DNA from 2 places in the Kocuria sp. LHG3120 genome. Region 2 is predicted to be linked to the other one. Evidence: predicted binding sites of a transcription regulator. Region 2 holds the regulator's gene; the other holds the start of a gene.

Region 1 (6,230 bases), on a different contig from region 2:
TCCGATCCTGGCGCAGGCGGCGGTGCCCGTGGAGGAGGGGGACACCGAGGCGCAGCTGCACGAGCGGATCAAGGCCGCCGAGCGCGAGCTGCTCGTGCGCACGCTCGGCGCGGCGGCCCGGCAGGGAGCCCTGCACGACGCCCGGTGAGCAGGCCCGGCGAGGGTCCGTAAAATGGTTCCCGGCGGATCCCGCCGGCAACCCCAGACCTCGAACGCTTGGAGAACCTGTGAGCCCCACCCAGCTTGACCGCGTGCCCCTCAAGAGGGCGCTGGTGTCCGTCTACGACAAGACCGGGCTGGAGGGTCTCGCCACGGGGCTGCACCGGGCCGGCGTCGCGATCGTGTCCACCGGCTCGACCGCACGGCGCATCGCCGACCTGGGCGTGCCGGTGACGGAGGTCGCGGAGGTCACCGGGTTCCAGGAGTGCCTGGAGGGGCGGGTCAAGACCCTGCACCCGCGGGTGCACGCGGGCATCCTCGCGGACCGCCGGAAGCAGGACCACATGGACCAGCTCGCCGAGCTGGAGATCGAGCCGTTCGACCTCGTGGTCGTGAACCTCTACCCGTTCGTGGACACCGTGCGCTCCGGCGCGGGCCAGGACGAGGTCGTCGAGCAGATCGACATCGGCGGCCCCTCCATGGTCCGGGCCGCTGCGAAGAACCACGCGGCCGTGTCCGTGGTCGTGGACCCGTCCTCCTACGACGCGGTCGTGGAGGCGGCGGCCTCGGGCGGCTTCGACCTGCGGGCACGCCGCCGGCTGGCCGCCGCGGCGTTCGCGCACACCGCCGCCTACGACACCGCGGTGGCCACCTGGACGGCCCAGCAGTTCGAGCAGGACGAGGACGCCAACTTCTGGCCGCCCTACGCCGGCCTGGCCCTGCAGCGCTCGGCCTCCCTGCGCTACGGCGAGAACCCCCACCAGAAGGGGGCGCTCTACGTGGACGAGGCCGCGTCCCCCGGCATCGCCCAGGCCGACCAGCTGCACGGCAAGGAGATGTCCTACAACAACTACGTGGACGCCGACGCCGCGCTGCGCGCCGCCTACGACTTCGACGAGCCGGCCGTGGCCGTGGTCAAGCACAACAACCCCTGCGGGCTGGCCGTGGCCACCCCCGGCGCCGAGGACCCGATCGCCGACGCCCACCGCAAGGCCCACGCGTGCGACCCGCTCTCCGCCTACGGCGGGGTCATCGCCGCGAACCGGCCCGTGACCCGGGCGATGGCCGAGACCGTGAAGGACATCTTCACCGAGGTCGTCGTGGCCCCCGGCTTCGAGCCGGCGGCCCTGGAGATCCTGCAGGCCAAGAAGAACATCCGCCTGCTCGAGCTGCCCGAGGGCTTCGAGCGGGACGTCCTCGAGTACCGGCAGATCTCCGGCGGCGCGCTGCTGCAGGTCTCGGACCGGCTCGACGCCGCGGGCGACGACCCCGCCGGCTGGACGCTGGCCGCGGGGGAGCCGGCGGACGAGCGGACGCTCGCCGACCTCGCCTTCGCGTGGACGTCGCTGCGGGCGGTGAAGTCCAACGCGATCCTGCTCGCCGACCGCGGTGCGTCCGTGGGCATCGGCATGGGTCAGGTCAACCGCGTGGACTCCTGCAAGCTCTCCGTGGAGCGGGCCAACGCCCTGGGCGAGGACGGCGCCGAGCGCGCGCGCGGCGCCGTGGCGGCCTCGGACGCGTTCTTCCCGTTCGCGGACGGCCTGCAGGTGCTCCTCGACGCCGGCGTGCGCGCCGTGGTCCAGCCCGGCGGCTCGATCCGGGACGAGGAGGTCGTGGCCGCGGCCGAGGCCGCCGGCGTGACGATGTACTTCACCGGGGCGCGGCACTTCTTCCACTGAGCCGTCTCCCGGACGGCATGCCCCGCGCACGGCAGCGGCCGCACTCCCCGTGGGGAGTGCGGCCGCTGCCGTGCGTGCCGCCCGTGCCGGAGCGCGCGGTCGGCCCGCGCGCTCCGCTCAGGCGCTCAGCTCACGCGCTGAGCGAGGAGAGGACCCGGTTGAAGGTCTCCGAGGGACGCATCACCGAGAACGTCTTGGCGTCGTCCGGGCGGTAGTAGCCGCCGATGTCGGCGGGCCGGCCCTGCACGGAGAGCAGCTCCTCGTTGATCGCGTCCTCGTTGGCCGCCAGCTGCTCCGCCACGGAGGCGAAGGCCTGCGCCAGCTCGGCGTCCTCGTCCTGGCGGGCCAGCTCCTGGGCCCAGTACAGGGCCAGGTAGAAGTGGCTGCCGCGGTTGTCGATCTCGCCGGCCTTCCGGCTCGGGGACTTGTTCTCCTCGAGGAACGTGCCCGTGGCCCGGTCGAGGGTCTCACCGAGGATCCGGGCGCGCTCGTTGTCGGCCGTGGTCGCCAGGTGGTCGAGGCTCGCGGCGAGGGCGAGGAACTCCCCGAGGCTGTCCCAGCGCAGGTGGTTCTCCTCCACCAGCTGCTGGACGTGCTTCGGCGCGGACCCGCCGGCGCCGGTCTCGAAGAGCCCGCCGCCGTTGATGAGCGGGACCACCGAGAGCATCTTCGCGGAGGTGCCCAGCTCGAGGATCGGGAACAGGTCCGTCAGATAGTCGCGCAGCACGTTGCCGGTGACCGAGATGGTGTCCTCGCCGCGGCGGATCCGCTCGATCGAGAACGCGGTGGCCTCCTCGGGGGACATGATCTCGATCTGCAGGCCCTCGGTGTCGTGCTCGGTCAGGTACTGCTCGACCTTGGCGATGAGGTTGGTGTCGTGGGCGCGCGTGCGGTCCAGCCAGAACACGGCCGGCGTCGCGGAGGCCCGCGCGCGGGTCACGGCGAGCTTGACCCAGTCGCGGATCGCGACGTCCTTCGTCTGGCACGCCCGCCAGATGTCCCCGGGGGAGACCTCGTGCTCGATGAGCACGGCGCCGGAGGAGTCGACGACCTGGACGGTGCCCTGCACGGGGATCTCGAAGGTCTTGTCGTGGGAGCCGTACTCCTCCGCCTTCATCGCCATGAGGCCGACGTTGGGCACGGAGCCCATGGTGGTCGGGTCGAACGCGCCGTGGGCGCGGCAGTCGTCGATGACCACCTGGTAGACCCCGGCGTAGGAGCTGTCCGGCAGCACCGCGAGGGTGTCCGCCTCCTCGCCCTCGGGGCCCCACATGTGGCCGGAGGTGCGGATCATGGCCGGCATCGACGCGTCGACGATGACGTCGGAGGGCACGTGCAGGTTCGTGATGCCCTTGTCGGAGTTCACCATGGCGAGCTTCGGGCCCTCGGCGAGGCCCTTGTCGATCGCGGCCCGCACGTCGTCGCGCACGTCGGCCGGCAGGGCGTCGAGGCCGTTGAGGATCGCCGCGAGCCCGTTGGCGGGGGAGAGACCCGCCTTCTCGAGGGCCGCGCCGTGGGCGGCGAAGAGCTCCGGGAAGAACGCCTCGATGACGTGGCCGAAGATGATCGGGTCGGAGACCTTCATCATGGTGGCCTTCAGGTGCACCGAGAGCAGGACGTCCTCCCGCTTGGCGCGCTCGACCTGCTCCGCGAGGAACGCGTCCAGGGCGGCGGCCCGCATCACGGTGCCGTCGACGACCTCGCCGGCCAGCACGGGGACGGACTCCTTGAGCACCGTGGTGCTGCCGTCCTCGGCCACCAGGCGGATCGTCAGGGTGTCGTCGCCGTCCATGACCACGGACTTCTCGTTGTCCCGGAAGTCGTCGGCGCCCATCGTGGCGACGTTCGTCCTCGACTCCGCCGTCCACTCGCCCATGCGGTGCGGGTTCTTGCGGACGTAGTTCTTGACCGAGGCGGGGGCGCGGCGGTCCGAGTTGCCCTCGCGCAGCACCGGGTTGACGGCGGAGCCCTTGATCTTGTCGTAGCGGGCCCGGGTCTCCTTCTCCTCCTCGGTGCGGGGCTCGTCCGGGTAGTCGGGGAGGGCGACGCCCTGCTCCTGCAGCTCCTTGACCGCGGCCTTCAGCTGCGGGACGGAGGCGGAGATGTTGGGCAGCTTGATGATGTTGGCCTCGGGCTTCTTGGCCAGCTCGCCCAGCTCGGCGAGGGCGTCGTCCACCCGCTGCTCCTCGGGGAGGCGGTCGCCGAACGCGGCGATGATGCGCCCGGCCAGGGAGATGTCGCGGGTCTCCACCTCGACGCCGGCGGTCGAGGCGTAGGCCTCGATGATCGGCTTGAAGGAGTAGGTGGCGAGCAGGGGCGCCTCGTCGGTGCGGGTGTAGATGATCTTGGCCATGTGCGGGCTGTCTCCCAGGATGTCGTCGGATCGGTGGTGGTGCTTCCTGGTGCCAAGATACCCGAGGCGGCGCCCCGCCCGCTGGCCGGGCCCGCCGTCCGGCCGGAGGCCGCGGGCGGCCCGGGCACGGCGGCGGGCCCGTTCCCCGCGGGGAACGGGCCCGTGGCCGTGGGGCCCCGCCCGGGGGGCGTGCCGGTGCCGGGGGCCGGGCTCAGCCCTCCGTGGACTGGGTGGACCCGGCGCCGTTGACGAGCTCGCCCTCGCCGATCACGCGGTCGCCGGACTCGTCCCGGCCCTCGCCCAGGGCCTGCTGCTCGCCCTGGCCGGAGACCACCTGGATCTTGCGCGGCTTGGCCTGCGCCGAGACGGGGATCGTGACCGTGAGCACGCCGTTGTCGTAGTTCGCCGCGATGTTCTGGATGTCGATGCCCTGGCCCAGGTTGAGCTGGCGGACGAACGAGGAGCTCTGCCGCTCCCGGGTGATCCACTGGACGTCCTGCACCTCGGGCAGCTCCCGCTCCGCGCGGATCGTCAGCAGCTGGCCGTCGACGTCGACGTCGACGCTCTCCGGGTCGATGCCGGGCAGGTCCGCCCGGAGGATGTACTGGTCGCCGTCCCGGTACAGGTCCATGGGCATCTCGCGCAGGCCCTGCCGGGCGAACAGCGAGGCGGCGAGCCGGTCGAAATCGTTGAACGGGGTGAACATCGTGGCCACGTCAATCATCTCCTCAACCATATGAGCAATGTCTTCGACATTTTGTTGAGTCCGATCAACTCAACTGTGGACCATGATAATCCCGCTCCCCGCGGTCTTCAACGGGTCCCGGCCCCCATCGCCCAGGGCGAACCGCCCTCAGCGGGCGTCGTGGGGATACCGCACGCCGATCTGCGCCCGCACCCGGTCGAAGAGCTCCACGAGCTCGAGGGAGTCGGCCCACGGCATCACGGGGGACTCGAGCAGGCCCTGCTGCACGCAGCGGGTGGCCTCGCGCATCTCGAACACGTATCCGGCGCCCGCCACGTCCACGCGCTCCACGACGGGGGCGGCGCCCGTGCGGGCGCCCTCGGCGGTCTGCAGCACCAGGGTGGTCGGGCAGTTGATCCGTCCGTCCACCCGCAGCCAGCCGTCCGTGCCGCTGATCGTCACCTGGTGGGGGACCGTGGCGGACAGGGTGCCGCTCACGTGCGCCCGGCCGTGCCCGAAGTCCAGGGTCAGGGCGGTGTCCAGGTCCACGTCCGTGGCGCCGAGCTCCGCGCGGGCGCTCCAGCGCTCCGGGGCCCCCAGGACCGCCGAGGTCCACGTCAGGGGGTAGACCATCATGTCCAGCAGCACCCCGCCGCCGTCGGCCCGGCGGAACAGGCGGTGGGCCGGGTCCAGGGCCCGGTGCGTGCCGATGGACCCCTCGACCGAGCGGACCCGGCCGAGCCGGCCCTCCCGGACCCAGCGCATCGCGGTGCGGAAGCCGGGGGTCATGCGGGTCCAGACGGCTTCCATGAGGAAGACGCCGTGCTCGCGGGCCAGGTGGAACAGGTCGCGGACCTCCGCCGCGGTCATGGCGAGGGCCTTCTCGCACACCACGTGCTTGCCGGCCCGCAGCAGCGCCGAGACGTCCCGGTGGTGGTAGCCGTGCGGGGTGGCCACGTAGACGATCTCCACGTCCGGGTCGGCCGCGAGTCGGTCCAGTCCCGTGCTCGTGGCGGTGCCGCCGTAGGCCCGCTCCACCCCGTGCCGGCGGGCGAAGTCCTCGGCGCGGTCCTGGTCCCGCGAGCTCACGGCCACGAGCCGGGCGTCGGGCAGCGCCGCGATGTCCGGGACCACCTTCTCCGCGATGTCGGCGGTGCTGACCACGCCCCATCCGAGCGTGCGGCCGGTCGCGGTGCCGGGGTCGTCCAGGTGGGCGGCGTCGAGGGAGGCGTCGACGAACGGGCTGAGGGTCTGGGCAGGCATGGGCGCATTCTGCCACGCCGCCCGCCGCCGGGGTCCCGCCCGCCGGCTCCGATCGAACGTCCGTTCGTGGCGTAGGCTGAGGGCGTGCCCC
Region 2 (6,230 bases):
GGGGACGACCCCCGGACCACCACCGGGTCCTGCTCCGCAGGACCCCGACCGGCCCCACAGAAAGGAGGCGTCATGGCCAGCCAGGACTGGATCGACAAGGACTTCTACAGCATTCTCGGCGTCTCCAAGGACGCGTCCGCCGCCGACGTCAAGAAGGCCTACCGCAAGCTCGCCCGCCAGTACCACCCGGACCAGAACCCGGGGGACGCGGAGGCCGAGCAGCGGTTCAAGGACATCACCGAGGCGAACTCCGTGCTCTCCGACCCCGAGGAGCGCAAGCAGTACGACGCGATCCGCGCAATGGGCTCCGGGGCGCGCTTCACCGCCGGCGGCCCCGGCGGCGCCGGGGGCTCGGCCAACTTCGAGGACCTCTTCGGCGACATCTTCGGCGGAGGCGGCGGAGGACGCCGCCGCCGCACGACCTACTCCACCGGCGGCGCGGGCGGCCCCGGCGGCCCGGGCGGGTTCGAGGACCTGTTCGCCCAGTTCGGCGGTCAGACCGGGTACGGGGCGCCGGGCGGCTACGGCGGCTACCAGGCCCCGCCGGCGCGCGGGGAGGACATCCGGACGGAGACGACCATCCCGTTCCGCTCCTCGGTGCACGGCACCACGGTCAAGCTGCGCCGGGGCAACGGCCAGGAGACCACGGTGCGGATCCCGCGCGGCGTGCGCGACGGGCAGAAGCTCAAGCTCGCCGGCAAGGGCCACTCGGGTGCAGGCGGCGCCGGCGACCTCTACGTCACCGTCCACGTGACCCCGCACCCCTTCTTCCGGCGCGTCGAGGGCACGGACGACGTCGAGGTCACCGTGCCGATCACGTTCCCCGAGGCGGCCCTGGGCGCCACCATCGAGGTGCCCGTGCTGGACGGCGGCACCGTGCGCGTGAAGGTCCCGGCGGGCACATCCTCGGGCCGGCGCTTCCGCGTCAAGGGGCGCGGGTTCGGCACGGCCAAGGGCACGGGCAACCTGATCGTGACGGTCGAGGTGCACGTGCCGGCCGAGCTGGACGAGCAGGCGCAGGCCGCCGCCCGGGCGTTCGCCGAGGCGACCGCGGACGAGGACCCCCGGGCCCGCCTGGCCGAGAAGGCACGGGTGTGAGATGGCACTGGACGCCGACCAGCCGCTGTTCGTGATCTCCGTGGCCGCGGAGATCGCGGAGATGCACCCGCAGACGCTGCGCCAGTACGACCGGCTCGGCCTCGTCAGGCCGTCCCGGGCCCCCGGCCGCGCCCGCCGCTACTCGCAGCGCGACATCGAGAAGCTGCAGCAGATCCAGGTGCTGTCCCAGCAGGGCGTGTCCCTCGAGGGCATCCGGCGCATCCTCCAGCTGGAGAACCAGGTCGCGGCCCTGCGGTCGCGGGTGGCGGAGCTGTCCCGGGAGCTCGAGGACGCCCGGGACCGGGCCGAGGAGTCCTCGCGGATCTTCGCCGCCGGCGTCGGCGGGGACGTGGTGCGCATGGCCCGCGGCGCCCGCCCCCGGGCCCGCAAGATCTCGCAGGCCGTGGTGCTGTACCGGCCCCCGCGCCAGCAGGAGCGCTGAGCCGCACCGGCGCCCGGGCCGGGCGGTCAGCGCAGGTGCTTCTCGAAGCCCACGTCGTACACGCCGCCCGGATAGACCCGGGCGGTCCCGGGCAGCAGGACGTACCCGCTGCTGCGGTACAGGGCGGCCGCCTCCGGCTGGCGGCTGCCCGTGGTGAGGTGGATGCGCCGGTAGCCCGCCGCGGCGGCGAGCCGCTCGAGCTCGGCCAGGACCCGCCGCGAGATCCCCCGCCGGCGGTGCGCCGGGGCGGTCCACACCCGTTTGAGCTCCGCCGTGGCGTCGTCGTGCCGGCGGAACGCGCCGCCGCCCACCGTCGTGCCGCCCTCGAGGAGGAGCAGGAGCGCTCCGGCGGGAGCGGTGAAGTCGTCGACGGGGTGCTCGGCCATCTCCTCCGCCCCGATCTCGGGACCGTAGCGCTCCACGTACTCGTGGTGCAGGCCCTCGAGCAGCGGCTGCGTGCGGGGATCGCCCGGGGGCACGACGACGAAGCCGTCCCGCTCCGCGCCGGGCACTGCGGGCACGCCGTTGCGCTCCGCGCCGGGGACGGCGCTCACGCCGTCCGGCGGTAGACGAGGTCGCGGGGGACGCGGCCCGCCTCCTGCGCCTTGCGCTCGAAGCTCGTGAGGACCCGTCCCTCCCAACGCGGGGCCCATCCGGTGTCCGGGTGCTCGTCGTCGGCGAGCGGGCCCGGGTGGACGTTCTCGAACTGCGGGGACGCGTCGAGGACCTCGCGCATCACCAGGGCGTACTCCTGCCAGTCCGTGGCGAGCCGCCACAGCCCGCCCGGGACGAGCACCCGGGCGGCGAGCTCGGCGAACGCGGGGGAGACCAGGCGCCGCTTGTGGTGGCGGGTCTTGTGCCAGGGGTCCGGGAAGAACACCCACAGCTCGTCGACCGAGGCCGGGGCGAGCATGTGCTCCAGGACCTCGGGCGCGTTGGCCTGCGCCACGCGGACGTTGTCCACCCCGGCCTGGGCCGCCTTGAGCAGCAGATCCGCGATCCCGGGCTTGTACACCTCGACGGCGAGGTAGTTCCGCGCCGGGTCCTGGGCGGCGGCGTGCACGACCGCCTCGCCGAGCCCGGAGCCGACCTCCACGACCAGCGGCGCCTCGCGCCCGAAGGCCGCGGCCGCGTCGAACTCGTGGTCGGGGTGGACGGAGGTGTCCGTGCGCACGCGCGGGACGTCGAGCACCCGGGTGGGCGCCCAGTCGTCCCAGGCCTTCTGGCGGCGGGCGGTGAGGCGGTCGCCGCGGCGCACGAAGGAGTACGGCCGGCGGTGGAACGCCTCGGGGACGGGGCCCTGTGCGGGGCCCTCGGCGGGGGAAGGGGTGTGCTCGCTCATCGCCCTACATCCTAGGGGCTGGGCGGACGGCGGGCGCGTCGGCGCCGGGAACGGGCGGCTCGGACCAGCGCCGGCGGGGCGCCTCCCACGCCGCGAACCGGGCGAGCAGCTCGTCGGCGTCCTGGGCGACCACGGCTGCGTCCCGGTACTCGGGGCGCACGAGACCGGCCGCGGACATCGAGGCCACCGCGTCCAGCAGGGGCCTCCAGTAGCCGGCCACGTCCAGGAAACCGACCGGCTTGGCGTGCACCCCCACCTGCAGCCAGGTCCACGCCTCGAAGATCTCCTCGAGGGTGCCCAGGCCGCCCGGCAGGGCCACGAACCCGTCGGCGAGGGCGGCCATCTCCGCCTTGCGCTCGTGCATCGTCCGGACGATGCGCAGCTCGGTCAGCCCCGTGTGGGCCGTCTCGTCGTCGACGAGCGACTGCGGCATGACCCCGACCACCTCGCCCCCGGCGGCCAGGGCGGCGTCGGCGACGACGCCCATCAGCCCCACGTGGCCGCCGCCGTAGACGACGCCCACGCCGCGGCGGGCGAGGGTGGTGGCGAAGGCCCGGGCGGCCTCGGGGAACAGGGGGTCGGAGCCGAGGGATGCCCCGGTGTACACGGCGAGTCTCATGAGGACATTGTCGCTGTCGCAGTCGCAGTCCCTCGTCCTCGTCCCGCATGTCTCTCCCTCGTCCTTCGCCACGTCGCGGCGTCGATAGCATGAGGCGCGCCCCGCGCCCGCCCTGCCGACCCGTGCCGAAGGACCTCCCGTGAGCTCATCGCCGCCCGACGACCCCGTGCGCTCCCGCCTGCGCCTCTCCGGCGGCAAGGACCGGGTGGTGCTGGTGGCGGCGCTGGGGATCCTCAGCGCGGTGAGCCCGATGGCCACGGACATGTACCTGGCCTCGATGCCTGCCATGGCCGGGCACTTCGGGGCGTCGGCCTCCGCGGTGCAGCTGACGCTGACCACGTACATGGTCGGCATGGCCGTGGGGCAGTTCCTGCTCGGGCCCGTGTCCGACGTGCTGGGCCGGCACCGGCTCATGGTGGCCGGCAACGCGCTGTTCCTGCTCAGCTCCGTCGCCGTGGTCCTGGCCCCGACCATCGGGACGGTGCTGGTCCTGCGGGCGGTGCAGGGACTCGCCGGGGCGGCCGGCGTCGTGATCGCCCGCGCGGTGGTCTCGGACATCGCCTCCGGCCGCGGGGCCGCGAAGCTGTTCTCGGTCCTCGCGACCATCACCTCCCTCGCCCCGGTGGTGGCCCCGCTCCTGGGCGGGGTGATCGCCACGGTGGCCCCGTGGCAGACCGTGTTCTGGGTGCTCGCGGCGTTCGGGCTGCTGATGCTGGCGTGCTCCGTGCTCGTGGTCCCCGAGACCCTGCCCCCGCACCGGCGCCACCGCGGCGGGGTCGGCGCCGTCGTCACCGGGTCCTGGCGGGTGCTGCGCACCCCGTCCTTCATGGCCTACGCCCTCGCCTTCGGACTCGCGTTCGGCGCCCTGTTCTCCTACATCTCCGCCTCCTCCTTCGTGCTGCAGAACGTGCTCGGCTACTCGGCGCTCGGCTACTCCGTGGTGTTCGCCGTCAACGCGGGCGGCTCCATCCTGGGCGCGGTCGTCAACACCCGCCTCGTCGACCGGGTCGAGCCCGGCACGATCCTCCGCACCGCGATCGTGGTCATGGCCGCCGTCAACGTGGTGGGCCTGGGCCTGGTGCTGGCCGGGATCACCGGGTGGACCACCCTGGCGCACCTCTTCGTGAGCCAGACCTGCATCGGCTTCGTCATGGGCAATGCCGTGGCCCTCGCCCAGGGCCGGGTCCCGGGCCGGGCCGGGGCCGGGTCGGCGGTGCTCGGACTGGTCCAGTTCCTCCTGGGCGGGCTCGTGAGCCCGCTGACCGGCCTGGCCGGTCAGCACACCGCCGTCCCGATGGCCGTGTCCATGGCGGTGTGCTCGCTGCTCGCCGCGGGAGCCGTGCTGCTCGCGCGCCGCCTCTCGCGGCGGGCGCCGGAGGGCCCCGCCGCCCCGTCCGGCCCGTAACCGGGCGGAAACGGGCAGGAGCCACACTGTGGCCGATCCATCGGTCCCTGACCGGGGGAGCAGCGGACCTGTGATTAGATGCCTTCTGCCGAGACCGAGGTCACAGTCCCGTTCCGGCCCGATTCCTGATCCACCCGACACCCACGGGAGAACACATGCTCCAAACCATCGAGACTGCCCTCGGCGAGCTGGGCGGCATCATCTGGGGGCCCTACGTCCTCATCCCCCTGCTGCTGCTCACCGGTCTGTACCTGACCGTCCGGCTGGGCGGGCTGCAGTTCCACAAGCTGGGCTCCGCGCTGCGACTGGCCCTGTTCGACCGCAAGGACGCGGACGCCCGCGGCGGCGACGTCTCCCAGTTCCAGGCGCTGACCACGGCGCTCGCGGCCACCGTGGGCACCGGCAACATCGTGGGCGTGGCCACCGCGATCTCGATCGGCGGGCCCGGCGCCCTGTTCTGGATGTGGGTCACCGGCCTGCTCGGCATGGCCTCCAAGTACTCCGAGGCGTTCCTGGCCGTGCGGTTCCGCACCACGGATGCCAAGGGTGAGATCTCCGGCGGCCCGCAGTACTACCTGGAGCGCGGCATCCGCAACGGGTTCGGCAAGTTCCTGGCGATCTTCTTCGCCGTCGCCGCCGCGCTGGCCGCGTTCGGCATCGGCAACATGACCCAGGGCAACTCCATCGCCTCCAACCTGGAGAGCTCGTTCAGCGTCCCCACCTGGATCACCGGTGTGGTGCTCGCCGTGCTGACGCTCGCCGTGCTCGTGGGCGGGATCAAGTCCATCGGGAAGGTCACGGCGGGCTTCGTCCCCGTCATGATCCTCTTCTACGTCCTGGGCGCCCTGTTCATCCTCGTCGTCAACGTCGCGGCCATCCCGCAGGCGGTCGTCCTGATCTTCACCGACGCCTTCTCCGGCACGGCGGCCGTCGGCGGGTTCGCCGGATCGGCGATCATGCTGGCCGTGCAGATGGGCGTGGCCCGCGGCATCTTCTCCAACGAGTCCGGCATGGGATCGGCCGCGATCGCAGCGGCCGCGGCCCAGACCACCCACCCGGTCCGCCAGGGGCTGGTCTCCATGACCCAGACCTTCATCGACACCATCATCGTGGTGACCTGCACGGGACTCGTGCTCATCACCACCGGGGTCTGGGAGCAGGGGGCGGACTTCGCCGCGACCATGACCGGCGACGCCTTCAGCCAGGGCCTGCCCGGGCAGTGGGGCCACTACGTGGTCACCATCGGGCTCGTGATGTTCGCCTACTCGACGATCCTCGGGTGGGCCTACTACGGCGAGCGGTGCATGGAGCGGCTCTTCGGCCG

Evidence for each region. The regulator HspR, encoded in region 2, represses chaperone genes until heat shock. The targets are predictions, from matches to a motif close to AAGTTGAGTCNNNNNGACTCAACTT.
Region 1: ACP7CD_RS13005 (Hsp20/alpha crystallin family protein) is a predicted target of HspR. The motif match lies at 4,949-4,973, and genes of this name have one in related genera.

What each region holds. Positions count from the first base shown of each region.
Region 1 covers NZ_JAFCWG010000006.1:121,742-127,971, forward strand. The annotation lists gene purN (phosphoribosylglycinamide formyltransferase) at 1-148, shown strand, start outside; gene purH (bifunctional phosphoribosylaminoimidazolecarboxamide formyltransferase/IMP cyclohydrolase) at 228-1,838, shown strand; gene ACP7CD_RS13000 (NADP-dependent isocitrate dehydrogenase) at 1,969-4,191, opposite strand; gene ACP7CD_RS13005 (Hsp20/alpha crystallin family protein) at 4,403-4,915, opposite strand; gene ACP7CD_RS13010 (Gfo/Idh/MocA family protein) at 5,045-6,139, opposite strand.
Region 2 covers NZ_JAFCWG010000003.1:41,202-47,431, reverse strand. The annotation lists gene ACP7CD_RS07135 (DnaJ C-terminal domain-containing protein) at 73-1,098, shown strand; gene ACP7CD_RS07130 (heat shock protein transcriptional repressor HspR) at 1,100-1,540, shown strand; gene ACP7CD_RS07125 (GNAT family N-acetyltransferase) at 1,567-2,094, opposite strand; gene trmB (tRNA (guanosine(46)-N7)-methyltransferase TrmB) at 2,091-2,882, opposite strand; gene ACP7CD_RS07115 (TIGR00730 family Rossman fold protein) at 2,887-3,501, opposite strand; gene ACP7CD_RS07110 (multidrug effflux MFS transporter) at 3,641-4,906, shown strand; gene ACP7CD_RS07105 (alanine/glycine:cation symporter family protein) at 5,062-6,230, shown strand, end outside.